DNA from 4 places in the Gordonia sp. N1V genome. Region 1 is predicted to be linked to each of the others. Evidence: predicted binding sites of a transcription regulator. Region 1 holds the regulator's gene; each other region holds the start of a gene.
The links. Region 1 encodes LexA, which represses DNA repair genes until DNA is damaged. Its sites were predicted from a motif close to CGAACANNTGTTCG; they were not measured.
Positions count from the first base shown of each region.

Region 2: the regulator LexA is predicted to act here: its motif matches at 1,888-1,901, upstream of P3L18_RS13820 (HNH endonuclease signature motif containing protein).
Region 3: the regulator LexA is predicted to act here: its motif matches at 1,986-1,999, upstream of P3L18_RS13610 (HNH endonuclease signature motif containing protein).
Region 4: the regulator LexA is predicted to act here: its motif matches at 1,496-1,509, upstream of ruvC (crossover junction endodeoxyribonuclease RuvC).

Region 1 covers NZ_JARJDD010000006.1:59,333-62,813, reverse strand. The annotation lists gene P3L18_RS09915 (putative PEP-binding protein) at 1-1,485, shown strand, start outside; gene lexA (transcriptional repressor LexA) at 1,523-2,173, opposite strand; gene P3L18_RS09905 (LysM peptidoglycan-binding domain-containing protein) at 2,463-3,122, shown strand; gene nrdR (transcriptional regulator NrdR) at 3,181-3,481, shown strand, end outside.
Region 2 covers NZ_JARJDD010000009.1:114,910-118,390, reverse strand. The annotation lists gene P3L18_RS13830 (PQQ-binding-like beta-propeller repeat protein) at 1-746, opposite strand, end outside; gene P3L18_RS13825 (phosphatase PAP2 family protein) at 793-1,371, opposite strand; gene P3L18_RS13820 (HNH endonuclease signature motif containing protein) at 1,947-3,236, shown strand.
Region 3 covers NZ_JARJDD010000009.1:71,210-74,690, reverse strand. The annotation lists gene P3L18_RS13640 (oxidoreductase) at 1-348, shown strand, start outside; tRNA gene P3L18_RS13635 (tRNA-Lys) at 364-436, opposite strand; tRNA gene P3L18_RS13630 (tRNA-Glu) at 617-689, shown strand; tRNA gene P3L18_RS13625 (tRNA-Asp) at 724-800, shown strand; tRNA gene P3L18_RS13620 (tRNA-Phe) at 830-903, shown strand; gene P3L18_RS13615 (hypothetical protein) at 1,104-1,910, shown strand; gene P3L18_RS13610 (HNH endonuclease signature motif containing protein) at 2,024-3,481, shown strand, end outside.
Region 4 covers NZ_JARJDD010000005.1:22,773-26,253, reverse strand. The annotation lists gene ruvB (Holliday junction branch migration DNA helicase RuvB) at 1-291, opposite strand, end outside; gene ruvA (Holliday junction branch migration protein RuvA) at 288-884, opposite strand; gene ruvC (crossover junction endodeoxyribonuclease RuvC) at 881-1,474, opposite strand; gene P3L18_RS08395 (hypothetical protein) at 1,583-2,200, shown strand; gene P3L18_RS08390 (YebC/PmpR family DNA-binding transcriptional regulator) at 2,252-3,004, opposite strand; gene pdxT (pyridoxal 5'-phosphate synthase glutaminase subunit PdxT) at 3,132-3,481, opposite strand, start outside.

The DNA of each region.
Region 1 (3,481 bases):
GAGCGCGCCTCGCACGCCTCGGGTGCCGCCGCAGAGGTGTTGATCGCCACCGCGGGCCTCGCCGAGGACCGCGGGTGGATCGGCACGGTCACCAAGCTGATCGCCGACGGGACCCCGGCCCCGGCCGCGGCCGCCGCGGCCACCGAACAGTTCGCCGCGATGTTCGCCAAGCTCGGCGGGATCATGGCCGAGCGCATCACCGACCTCAACGACGTCCGTGACCGGGTGGTGGCCGAGGTACTCGGCGAGCCCGAGCCCGGGGTCCCCGTGCCCGACGAGCCGTCGGTGCTCCTCGCCGACGACCTCGCGCCGGCCGACACCGCCGGACTCGATCCGAAACTGATCACCGCGTTGGCCACCCGGCTCGGTGGGCCGACCAGCCACACCGCGATCATCGCCCGCCAACTGGGGATTCCGTGCGTGGTGGCGGTCGCCGGCCTCGACGACGTACCCGCGGGCACGCCCGTTCTCGTCGACGGAACCGCGGGAACCGTTGTCGTTCACCCCGATCCGGCGCGGGCCGGGGACGAGGTGGAGCAGAGTCGTCGGGAGGCGGAGGCGATCGCGGGATGGACCGGGCCCGGGCGCACCGCCGATGGTGTGGAGGTGGCCATCCTGGCGAACGTCGCCGACGGCGTCTCGGCGCGGGCGGCGACGGCATACCCCGTCGAGGGGGTCGGTCTGTTCCGCACCGAACTCGCTTTCCTCGATCGGGCCGACGAACCGTCGGTGGACGAGCAGGCAGCGCTCTACCGCGAGGTCATCGAGGCCTTCGACGGCAAGAAGGTCGTGGTCCGGACGCTCGATGCCGGCTCGGACAAGCCGCTGAAGTTCGTCGATCACGGCACCGAGGCGAATCCCGCACTGGGCGTACGAGGCAACCGGATCGCCGCGACACATCCCGAGATCCGTACCGGTCAACTCGACGCGATCGCCCGCGCCGCGCAGGCGACCGGCACCACGCCCTGGGTGATGGCGCCGATGATCGCCTCGGCCGCCGAAGCCGCCGAATTCGCCGCCGAGGTCCGCGGTCGCGGGCTGGTGGCGGGGGTGATGATCGAGATCCCCTCGGCGGCGATCCTCGCTCCGGCGATCCTCGCCGAGGTCGACTTCGTCTCGATCGGCACCAACGATCTCACGCAGTACACGATGGCCGCCGACCGGATGTCGGCCGAGCTCGCCGGGCTCACCGACCCGTGGCAGCCTGCGGTGCTCTCGCTGATCGCCACCGTCGCCGAGGCGGGCACCCGCAGTGCGACACCGGTCGGGGTGTGCGGCGAGGCCGCCGCCGATCCGCTGCTCGCGTGTGTCCTGGTCGGACTCGGCGTCACCTCGCTGTCGAGCGCCCCGGCCGCGGCGCCCGCGGTGGGAGCGAAGCTCGCCGAGGTCGACCGCGAGGCGTGCCGCTCCGCCGCGCAGGCTGTACTGGCGACCGCCTCACCGGCCGATGCGCGTGCCGCGGCCGCGGAAGCGTTGCGCAGCTGAGCCGTTCGGCTGAGCGGGCCGGCGGGTGCGACTCCGCTCAGATGCGGCGCATCACCGTCACGACCTTGCCCAGCACCGCGGCGTCGTCGCCGGGGATGGGCTCGAACAGGTCGTTGTGCGGCATCAGCCACACATGGCCGTCCTTGCGCTTGAAGGTCTTGACCGTCGCCTCGCCGTCGATCATCGCCGCGACGATGTCGCCGTTGTCGGCGACGTTCTGTTGACGAACGACCACCCAGTCGCCGTCGCAGATGGCCGCGTCGATCATCGATTCACCGACGACGCGCAGCAGGAACAGTGACCCGTCGCCAACGAGTTCACGCGGCAGCGGGAAGACATCCTCGACGGCCTCCTCGGCCAGGATCGGCCCGCCGGCCGCGATACGTCCCAGAACCGGCACGAACGTCGGCGTGGGGAGGTTCGATGCATTCGGGTTGTCGTCGGTGGGCGTGGGATCGCCGTCCTGGACGTTCACCGCGCGGGGTCGGTTGTGATCGCGTTTGAGCAGACCCTTGCGCTCGAGGGTTCGCAGCTGATGCGCGACCGATGAGGTCGACGCCAGGCCGACGGCGTCGCCGATCTCGCGGATGCTCGGCGGATACCCGCGTTCGCGCACGGACTTGCGGATCACATCGAGCACGCCCTTCTGGCGCGGGGTGAGCGCGGCCTCGACGGCCGCGGGATCGATCGGGCCGGTCGCGACGGCGTCGTCCGGATCGGTGACGGTCGCCGCGTCGGGGTCACCCGAGCGGCCCTTCTTCTCACTCATGGGGTTCGCATCCTTTCGGTCGGTGCGCACATCCTCGCGGGGTACGCCCTGGTTGACGGGCCCTGTGGAGAGCTGAACACCGGCCAGGGTAGCCGAGGCGACAGGCAACCTCAAACATGTGTTCGACGTGTCGCGAGAAATTGTCGGTGCCCCGTGGTAGAACTCGAACATCCGTTCTTCGAATGCATGATCGAGATAGGGAGACGCCATGCCGACCGTACTTCTGCCCACCGCGCCGGGCACCAACGACCTGCCCGTTCGGTCCCGCCGGACGGCTCACCGCGCCGCCGCCGTTCGCCGCGGGGCGTCGATGCCGGCCCGCGCAACCGTCGAGCACCGGGCGCTCGAACACCGGGTGCTCGAACACCGGGTGCTCGAACACCGGTCGTCCGAACACCGGTCGTCCGAACACCGGTCGTCCGACCGTCGCCTCCCGGAGCGGCGCACGCTCGAGCGCGACCCGGCCCGCCGACGACCGGCATATGCGGGCCCGGCCCGGACCGGTGCGCGCCGCCTTCCGGCGGTTGCGGGCACCCGTTGCGCAACTCCGGTCGGCCCGCGGGTCACCGCGCACCGCACCGCTCGCCGTACCGGTGCGATGGTGGCCGTGCTGACCGGTGTCGCCCTGGCGCTGCTGGTGTGGCTGGTGGCCGTGGCCGGTAGCGACTACCAGCAGTCGACCACGCCGGCGCCCGCGGCCACCGAGGTCGTGCACGTACGTGCCGGGGAATCGCTGAACTCGGTTGCCGCACGGGTCGCGCCCGACCTGCCCCGGCAGGCCGTCATCGACGAGATCGCGCGGATGAACGAGATGTCCGGCAGCGGGCTCCAGGTCGGTCAGGCACTGCTGGTACCCGCCTACCGGTGACGACCGGGGTAGGCGATCACACGGCTGTTCCACCGCGGTGGGGCGGTATTGTCGGTGTATGCGCTGTCCGTTCTGCAGGAATGATGACACCAAGGTCATCGACTCCCGAGTTGCCGACGAGGGGCAGGCGATCCGTCGGCGCCGCTCCTGCAGCGCATGCGGTCGCCGGTTCTCGACGGTGGAGACCGCTGTCCTGGCCGTCGTCAAACGCAATGGCGTCACCGAGCCCTTCAGCCGCGAGAAAGTGATGCGTGGGGTCCGACGCGCGTGTCAGGGACGCCAGGTCGACGAGGACGATCTCGCGCAGCTCGCCCAACAGGTCGAGGAGACCGTTCGGGCCTCCGGAGTCGCCGAGATCC
Region 2 (3,481 bases), on a different contig from region 1:
GTGTCGAAGAAGGTGATGGTCGACTGGTCATAGCAAGCGATCCGGCCGTTGACGATCGTGTCCGAGCAGCCCTGCACGGTTCGCGACGATGTCCAGTGCTTGCCGGTCTCGGCGTCGACGCCGGCCAGCGTGCGGCCCGACGAGGACGGGCCGCTGACGAAGGTCACCAGCGTGTGCTCGTCGTGGACCGCACCGAGCGAAAGGTACTGGGCCCTGCTCGGGTCGGGCGAGACGAACCGCTCGCCACCCAGTTGCGAGGCGCCGACCTGCCACTTCGCCGTCGGCGCGGTCGGGAACGTGCCGGTGAGTTGCCCGTCGAGGGGGGCGGCGTGGCTCGAGTCGTCGTGGCGGCTGGTCCACCAGACGAGTCCACCGGCAACCAATCCGGCGACGCAGACGAGGGCGACAGCGGTCAGAATCCACGGCAGCGCACGGCGCCGACGGGGTGGCGTCATGCCGGGAGGCCGGGCCGGGAATCTGCCGCTCGGATATCCGGGCGGCATCCCCGATGGCATCCCGGGAGGTGGTCCGGAATACGGGCCCGACGGCGGGCCGAAATATCCGGCGCCCGCCGGCGGCATCGGTCGCGCCATGGTCGGCTGATACGCCGCCTGCGGCCCGGTGACCGGTGGAGGCGGTGGCGGTACCGGAGACTGAGGGCCCAGCGTCGTGGGCGGCGCGGGACGCGCGATGAACTCCGTCGCGTCCGAGGCGTTGTCGCCGGCGAGTTCATCCGAGTCGGACATCGTTTCAGTTAAGCCGAGTTGGACCCCGACGTTGCAGCGTCGACTGTCATCCGATCGGACCATTTCTGCGCACCGTGACCCGTGTCGAGGCCCATACGCACAGCAGTACCCACAAGGCGCCGCACGCCCAGCCGGCGAGCACATCGGTGGTCCAGTGCACGCCGAGGTACACCCGGGTCACGCCGATCGCGAACGACAACGCGGGCGCGGCGAGCAACACCCACCGGTGGCCCCGGACCCACGGACTGAGGCGGTAGGCGACGACGGCGAGCAGACAGTAGACGACCATCGACATCATCGCGTGCCCACTCGGAAACGAATAACTCTCGATGTGCAACAGCCGGTCGGTGACCGGCGGACGACTCCGCGCGACAACGTGTTTGAACGTCACCATCACCGCCGCGCCCACCAATGACCCGACGGCCAGCAGCACCGCCTCATCTACGTGGCGCCGAATCATCAGCCAGACGACCACCACCGTGCAGATGGCCGTCATCGTCAGCGAGTTTCCGAAGAAGGTGACGACATGCGCCACCCCGATCCACGGCTGCGACCTGCCCTCGACCATCCAGTTGGTGACATCGTCGTCTATCCGAAGCCGTTCGAAGGCAAGCTTGGCCGTCATGACGCCACCTTACTGATCGGTTGTCACGGTTCCTCCGGATGATCGCGAACCCTCCCCTCGATGGTCGAGGTGCGAGCCGCGTGCGCCGGGCCTCGAGACCTGGCGAGACAACAAGACTCCCAACCACATCCACCGTCGCACGATCTGAACGCGAGCCGAATTTGCAGACGCCCCTGCTGCACCAGCCGCGTCTGCACAGTGGAGCCGCGAACTCATCACGCCTGACAGTCCAGGCGCCCTCTCCCGACGGTCGAGCACCCCTCCCCCGACGGTCGAGCGCCCCTCTCCGCCGATGCTCGAGCACCATTCCCTCGATGGTCGAGAACTGTTCCCCCTCGATGGTCGAGGTGCGAGCCGCGTGCGGCGAGCCTCCAGACCCGGCGAGACAACAAGCCCCCCAACCACATCGACAGCAAGACAAGCGAAAAACACACCCCCTACCACATCCCACCGACAGAAAATTGACGTCGAAACACGTTGTCCACAAGCACAATTGATCGGAAATACCCCTTGCATCGAACATACTTTCCTGTAGACTGGACCTATCACACCGATCAGCCACTGGGGAGGGGTTCATGATCGACACCGCCGCAACTCTTGACGCGGAAACCGTTGATGCCGAGGCGATCTTCGCCGCCATCGTCGCCCGACTCAGCGACCTGCAATGGAATCCGGAGATGACCGGGCCACAAGCTTTCGGTGCGATGAAACAAGTCCTGTTGTTGCGCAACCTGGTTGATCACCACGCCACCACCCTCACCGGCGAGATGGATCGGCTGGGCGTGGCCGATCACAAGACCACCCGGCTGCGAGAGTTGTTGATCAGCATGGGTTTCGCGCCAGCCGTCGCGGGTCGGTATGTGCGGGTTGCCACCACCACCGATGTCGACCTGTTGTTGGCGCACGCAGCGGACGGGTCCATCTCCTCCGAACACGTCGATGCCGTCGTCCGCGGTCTGGCGCACATCGACACCCGATGCCCCGAGCCTTTGGACACCGTCCAACGCTGCGAGTTTCTGCGGAAACTCTTGTCGCACTACTTCGCCGGCTTCACCCCCGCCGAGATCACCACCTACGCGAGGCAGTTGGGTAACGAGCTCGCCGCGGAGACACCGGGCGGGTTACCGGCCGCCGAGGACAAGAAGATCAACTCCTACACCGACCGCATCACCGACGACGGACGGCTGGAGATCTCGGCGAACCTCGACATCGTCGCCGGTGAGAAAACCAGAACTCTGATGGAAACCTTGTCGGCGCCCAAGCCTCAACCCGACGGCTCCCCCGATCCCCGGACACCCGAACAAATCTGCGCGGCCGCGTTCGAAACGATCGTGGAGTTGGCGGCACAAGGTTTGGCGGACACCACCTTCTCGGCGAAACCGACCAACGGACTGTTGTGGACCTGGTCGGCGGACAACCCGGCGCTCGGCGGCGATTTGCAGAACATGGGAGCCATCACCGAAGCCACCGCGAAACTGCTGTCGTGTGATACCACGATCACCAAGATCATGCTCGATCCCAACGGGGTACCGCTCAGTGTTGGCGAGGCGAAGCGCTTCTTCACCCCCGGGCAACGGAAAGCGTTGTTGGTGCGGGATCGCGGGTGTATAAAGTGCGGTGCACACGCCGGACGCTGCCAAGGACACCACCTCAAGCATTGGGCCGATGGTGGTCCCACCGACCTCGACAACGGCTGCCTCCTCTGCAGCAGTTGTCATGATGATGTGCACCACCACGGATGGGACATCATCATGGGCTTCGACCGACACCCCTGGTTGATCCCACCCGCCAGCGTGGATCCGAAACGCCGGCCGGTGCCGTCGTATCACCGACGCACCATGCGACTCGACGACACCGCAGCCTGACCTGCGCTGTCCCACTACCTGATTCCCTGCACCCGGCCTGGCCGGGACCGCATCTGTTGTTTGAGAACTCCATAGCGATAATCCCACCCGATGGTCGAGGTGCGCGTGCCACCGCGGCCCGGAAACCTGTCGGCACAACAGGTCTCGAGGCTCGTCGCTAACGCTCCTCGGCACCTCGACCACCGGGATGGGAAGGGTCGCCGGGTGGGAAGGGTCGCCGGGTGGGAAGGGCTAAGCATCCTTCG
Region 3 (3,481 bases), on a different contig from region 1:
GGCAAGATCATCACCGGTTTGCAGCGCGAGTTGTCCTCTGCCGAACAAACAACACTGGGCTGGACCGACGCGTCCGGCAACGTCGTGGGCCACGACTTCAAGACACCCTCCCAGGGAGCCGCGACCGGATTGTGGGCGGCCACCTCCGCCGCACTCGACGATCGCGGCGGACTGTATCTCGAGGATTGCACGGTGGCCGCACCCGCCGAACCCGACGGCGAGATGGACGACGGAGGGGTCCAGCCCTATGCCGTCGATCCCGTCGCTGCCGAGCGGTTGTGGACACTGACCGCGGCGATCACCGCATGCGATGTCAACCCACTCCGGAGACAACAAAACCGCCCGTGACCAGGCGGTTTGCGGTGCCCCCAGTAGGGCTCGAACCTACGACCTGCGGATTAAAAGTCCGTAGCTCTACCAACTGAGCTATAGGGGCGTTACCCTCGGCGCCGAGGGCGGAAGCGAGTTTACCTCGCGCCGAACAGGTCGCGGACAGGCGGTGTCCGCTTCGCGTGTCGAACCCAAGAAAACGCCTTTGACGTGGCGATTTGTGTTTTCCGCGCGCGGTGTCCTAATCTGAGTCGGCTCCCAACGGAGCCCTCCCGAACGGAAACCGGCCCCCTTCGTCTAGCGGCCTAGGACGCCGCCCTTTCAAGGCGGTAGCGCGGGTTCGAATCCCGTAGGGGGTACGCTGTTCGCCTCGGTGAACAGATAACTGAACAAGGCCCTGTGGCGCAGTTGGTTAGCGCGCCGCCCTGTCACGGCGGAGGTCGCGGGTTCGAGTCCCGTCAGGGTCGCCAAAGGTCTCGGTGTTCGTACCGAACCTTCCGGCCAGGTAGCTCAGTTGGTACGAGCGTCCGCCTGAAAAGCGGAAGGTCGCCGGTTCGATCCCGGCCCTGGCCACCTGGAAAACCACCTCTCGAAGGTGGTTTTCTTTGTTTCCGGGTGCAGAGCGAGCATGAACTCCATGCAATCTCCGCGTGTCCGACAGTGTCCGCCACGACGAATCATGTTGTGCCGAAATCACTTTTCGTCCAAGGTTGCCGGTGGCACCCGATCGCGTCGGCAGGAAACACACAGCCAGGATCGCTACTCTGCCGCGTATGACCCGGCTGCGGTGGGCAATTCCGGCGGCGTTGCTGCCCTTCTTGTTTGTCGCCGCATGCGGTGGGGCGGCAGCCACATCCGACCCACGGCCGGTCACCACCCGATTCGTCACGTTGCCCGACAGCGACGGCGGACATCCGGTCCCCTTCACCCCGACGACCGACCACACGTATCGGCCGGGCGTCACGATCGTCGACGCGACGGCATCCGGTCCGGCGTCGCAATGCACCCTCGGCTGGCCGGTCACCTCGTCGACGGGCAGCAGCGGCGACCTGACGGCCGGGCACTGCGTAAGCGGCTTGGGCCACCCCACGTGGCTCTACACCGATTCGTCCGAAACGGGCCGCCTACCCCTCAGCCCCTACGAACTACACGAGGACGACACCATGGCCGACGGCACCATGCTCGACGCCGCGGCCGCGTTCCTACCGCCGACTGCGACTGCAGCACAATGGGTCACCACCATCGACGGTCACCCGATCGCCGGCGTCGTGACACCCCGGGAAGCGGCCACACTGCCTCGGGGAACACCGGTCTGCATGGCCGGCGCACGCGCGGGCCTGACGTGCGGGCCACTACTCGACGCCAACACGCGAAGCCTCCACTGGGGTGGGTATGCCGTCGTCGGCGACTCGGGATCAGCGGTGTTCGTCGTGAACCCCGACCAGAGCGTGTGCGCGGTGGGCATCCTGCACGATGGCCCCGCCGACCGCGACAACACGATCGCCTACGTAGAGCCCGCACTCCAGAAGTGGGATCTGACGATTCCGGTCACCGCGCCACACCGATCGTCGCCGTGCTGAAATCCATCCGAAAAAACTTTCGACAACCTCTTGCCAACCCGACAAACCCGGCATACACTCGAACACAACAACACACAAACACGTGTTCGCTAGCGCCGGGGGGGTGGGAAATGATGGTCGACACCGCGTTACCCGACGTGTCGGGGTTGTCGACCACCCAGAAAATCGCCCTCGCCCACACGCTGATGGACGAGTTGGCCACCGATGATTTGACCGGGCTGTCCAACGATGACCTGGTCGCGGTCGCTCAGTCCACCGAACGGTTGATCACCCGCATCACGGTCCAAGGGGATCGGCAGATCGTCGAATTCTCCGACCGCCATCTGGCCCGCGAGTACGGGTTCGGGTCGATCACCGACGCCATGATCGGCCTGTTGCGGATCTCGGAACCGTGGCGGCGGTGGAAGCAACTGAAAGCGACCGCCACGTTCCACACCTTTACCGGTGAGGTTGCCGCCCCCAAATATCCGGCACTCGCCGAGGCGATGGCCTCCGGTGCGGCCGGCTCGTCGCATGCGGCGGTGGTGATCGACGTCCTCGACCGTATCCCGGCGGCAGTGCCGTTCGACGAGAAAATGTCGGCCGAGGAGACGATGGCCCGCTACGCCCGCACCCACACCCCCTCCGACCTCCGGATCTTGGGGGCACGGGTGTTGGCGCACCTCGACCCCGACGGCGACCTGACCGACGATGCGGATCGGCAACGCCGCCGGCAGATCCGCATCGGCCGCCAAGACGCCCAGAAAATGAGCGGGTTGTCGGGGCAGATGACCCCGACCCTGACCGCGCACCTCGAAGCCGTGTTGGCGATGTGGGCGGCCCCCGGAATGAACAACCCCGCCGACCCCGATTCCCCCACCGGCAGTCGCGAAGACGCCGACCCCGACGCGTTGACTGCCGCGGCAGCCCGCGATCACCGCGACCAGGTCCAACGCAACCATGACGCGTTGGAGGCGGTCCTGCGCGCCGGACTGGATGTCGGTCTCGGCCCGCAGTCGCATCGCGGGCTGCCACCGCATCTGATCATCAAAGCGTCGCTGTCGGAGTTGATTGCGCAGACCGGGATGGGCGTCACCGCGACCGGCACCCTCCTCCCAATCCGGGATGTGATCGCGTTGGCTTCTCACAGCCAGCCGTGGTTGGCGGTGTTCGACGACCACACCCGCCTGCCCCTGTATTTGGGTCGGGCGCGGTTGGCGAGTCAAGGCCAGCGGATCGCCCTGTTCGCCAAAGACGGCGGTGAGTACTGCTCGTTTCCCGGATGCACCCAACCCGCCGCGCACGTCGAAATCCATCACGCCACCACAGACCACGCGAAAGGTGGGCTCACCAACATCGGTGACCTCGCCCCCGCCTGCGGCAAACACAACCGCATGGTCGGCGACGGCCCCGGACAGTACACCACCGGGATCTACCGCGACGGGCCGTGGGCAGGACGATGCTGGTGGCGCAAAAACACGCCCGTCGGGGCAGCGACACCGAACCCGAAACGCACCAACGCACTCCCCGACGTCGGCACCACCTATGCCGACGCGCTGGCCCGCATCCGGGCGGAACTGCACCCACCACCC
Region 4 (3,481 bases), on a different contig from region 1:
GGCCGCACCCATCTCCCCGGCGATGATCATCGCCAGCGACGTCTTGCCCAGACCGGGTGGCCCCGACAGCAGGATGTGGTCGGGAGTGCTGCCGCGTTTCTTCGCGCCGTGCAGCACCAGCTCGAGCTGTTCACACACCCGCGGTTGGCCGATGAACTCGGCGAGCGATCGCGGACGCAGCCCGGCGTCGAAGTCACCGTCGGAGCGCACCGGGGTCGCACTGACCTCCCGCTCCTCCTCGAGTCCATCGTCGGGGAGGCGGTCGTCGGCGAGGCGGTCGTCGGGGTTCATGCGGACTTCCCGAGCAGGGCCAGCGACCGGCGCAGCGCCATCGACGCGTCCGCATCCGGTTGCTCGGCGAGCACCGCGGCGACCGCCTTCTCCGCCGGCGCCGCGGTGAAGCCGAGTCCGACGAGCGCCTCGGCGACCTGACCGGCCACCCCGACCGGCCGCGCTCCCGCACCGCCGGCGACGTCGGCGACCGGCCGGTCGACCTTGTCACGCAGTTCGACGACGAGCCGCTCGGCGACCCGCTTCCCGATACCCGGCACGCTCGTCAACGCCTTCACGTCGGAATCGGCCAGCGCCCGCCGCAACGCATCGGGCTCGAGTACCGCCAGCGTCGCCATCGCCAGACGTGGCCCGACACCGGTGACCGTCTGCAGCAGGGCGAACAACGCACGGGCGTCGGGTTCGGTGAACCCGTACAGGGTCATCGAGTCCTCGCGCACGATCATCGAGGTCAGCAGCGTCATCTCGTCGCCGCGTCGCATCCGCGAGAGTGTGTCGGGGGTCGCCAACACCCGGTAGCCCACCCCGGCGCAGTCGATGACGACGTGGTCGAGGGCGACCTCGACCACCGGTCCGCGTACCGACGCGATCATGAGCTCGTCCCCTTCCGCCCGGCCGGCACCGTCGCCGCGCGCGCCGCGGCGACCCGTTGCCGGTGTACCCGGGCCATCTGTTCGGCGCGCTGCTGTGCCTGTGCCATCCGTTCGATCATCGGTCCCCGCCAGCAATGGCAGATCGCGAGCGCGAGGGCGTCGGCGGCATCGGCCGGGCGGGGTTTGGTCTGCATTCCGAGGATACGGGTCACCATGGCGGTGACCTGCGCCTTGTCGGCGCGGCCGCTGCCGGTGACCGCGGCTTTCACCTCCGATGGGGTGTGAAAACGCACCGGCACGTCGCGTTGACCTGCGGCCAGCGCGATGACCCCGCCGGCCTGCGCGGTGCCCATCGCCGTCGACACCTGGTTCTGGGCGAAGACACGCTCGATCGCCACCACATCGGGCTGGTGGATGTCGAGCCACTGGCTGGCCGCGGTGTACACCGCGAGCAGGCGTTGGGCGAGTTCCATGTCGGTGGGTGTGCGGACCACATCGACGTCGAGGGCGGTCACACTGCGACCACTCCCCGACTCGACCAGCGCGATCCCGCACCGGGTCAGCCCCGGGTCGACGCCCATCACCCGCACTCGACACTCCTCCACCGACAACGAACAGTTGTTCGAGATTCTAGCGACGCCGACCGACAGAGAGTGGGATCGACACGGCAACCCGTGGCGAACGAACACGGCCGAACCGTGGAGAATACGGCCGTGCCCGCCTACCGCCCGATCGACCCCGAGGGCCTGGTCGTCACGTGCGCCGAGAGGTGCGCGGCCCTGCCCGGTCAACCGGTGGTCGGGATCGACGGTGCGGTGGCGGCCCGGCCGGACCTGTTGGCGCTGCGGGTCATCGAGGTGCTGCGCTCCCGCGGACGTGCGGCGGAGGTCGTCCGGGTCGGCGACTACGTCCGCCCGGCCTCGCTGCGGCTCGAATGGGGACCGCACGACCCCGAGGCGTTCACCACCTCGTGGTACGACTTCGCGGCGCTGCGCCGGGAGGTACTCGACGGTATCCGCGACCACCGACGATGGTTGCCGCGGCTCTGGGATGAACTCTCCGACAGGTCATTTCGCGATCAACGGCTCGATGCCGCCTGCCAGATCACTCTGATCGCCGGTGAGATGGTAGTGCGCGACGATCTCGACCTGGACCTGACGATCGCGCTGCGGATGAGTCGCGCGGCACTGTTACGCAGGACGCCGTCCGACCGGCAGTGGACGATCGACCCGTTGCTCGACCATCAACGCGACGCACCCGACCCCGACGTCGAGGTCCGCTACGACCAACCGGACCGGCCGGCGCTGCGGGGTTGAGGGCTGAGCGGTTGACACAGCTGAACCGATGCCGGCTGCGGTGTCGGGGGCTCAGCTGTCGAGTTCGGCGAGCACCTCGTCGCTGACGTCGACATTGCTGTACACGTTCTGGACGTCGTCGGAATCCTCGAGCGCGTCGATCAGCTTGAACACCTTGCGCGCCCCCTCGGCGTCGACGGGCACCTCCACCGACGCACGGAAGTCGGCCTCGGCCGATTCGTAGTCGATGCCGGCCTCCTGCAGGGCGGTACGCACCGCGACGAGATCGGTCGGCTCGCTGACCACCTCGAACGTCTCGCCGAGGTCGTTGACCTCCTCGGCGCCGGCGTCGAGTACGGCCATCAGGATGTCGTCCTCGCTCTGACCGTTCTTCTCCAGCGTCACCACACCCTTGCGGGTGAACAGGTAGGCCACCGACCCGGGATCGGCCATGTTGCCGCCGTTACGGGTCATCGCGGTCCGCACCTCGCCGGCGGCGCGATTGCGGTTGTCGGTGAGGCACTCGATGAGGATGGCGACACCGTTGGGTCCGTAGCCCTCGTAGGTGATGGTCTGCCAGTCGGCGCCACCGGCCTCTTCGCCGCCGCCCCGCTTGCGGGCCCGCTCGATGTTGTCGTTGGGCACCGACGACTTCTTGGCCTTCTGGATCGCGTCGTAGAGAGTCGGGTTGCCGGCGGGGTCACCACCACCGGTGCGCGCAGCGACCTCGATGTTCTTGATCAGCTTGGCGAACATCTTGCCGCGCTTGGCATCGATGACGGCCTTCTTGTGCTTGGTGGTCGCCCATTTGGAATGGCCGCTCATACGCTCTTCCGATCCTTCCCGTGCACCGGAGGAGCCCCTGACGGGGAGATCCGGGCATGACTTCTGTGGAACACGTCACTACTCGTCGAACACGTCGGAGATCGATTCTACCGACGCGCCACCCGCCTCAACCGCGCACCATGTCGACGAAGTGCGCGTGCACCCGCCGATCACCGGTCACCTCGGGGTGGAACGAGGTGGCCAGCACATTGCCCTGCCGCACCGCGACGACCCTCTCGGCGGCCGGGCCGCCGGGCACCCGGGCGAGCACCTCCACGTCGGCGCCGACCTTCTCCACCCAGGGCGCGCGGATGAACACCGCACGCATCGACGGTCCGCCCTCGGTGATGTGTTCGACGTCCAGGTCGGTTTCGAAGGACTCGACCTGACGGCCGAAAGCATTGCGGCGCACCGTGATATCGAGGGCATCGAGATGCCGGGCGTCGGGTCGCGTGTCGAGGATATGGGAGGCGAGCA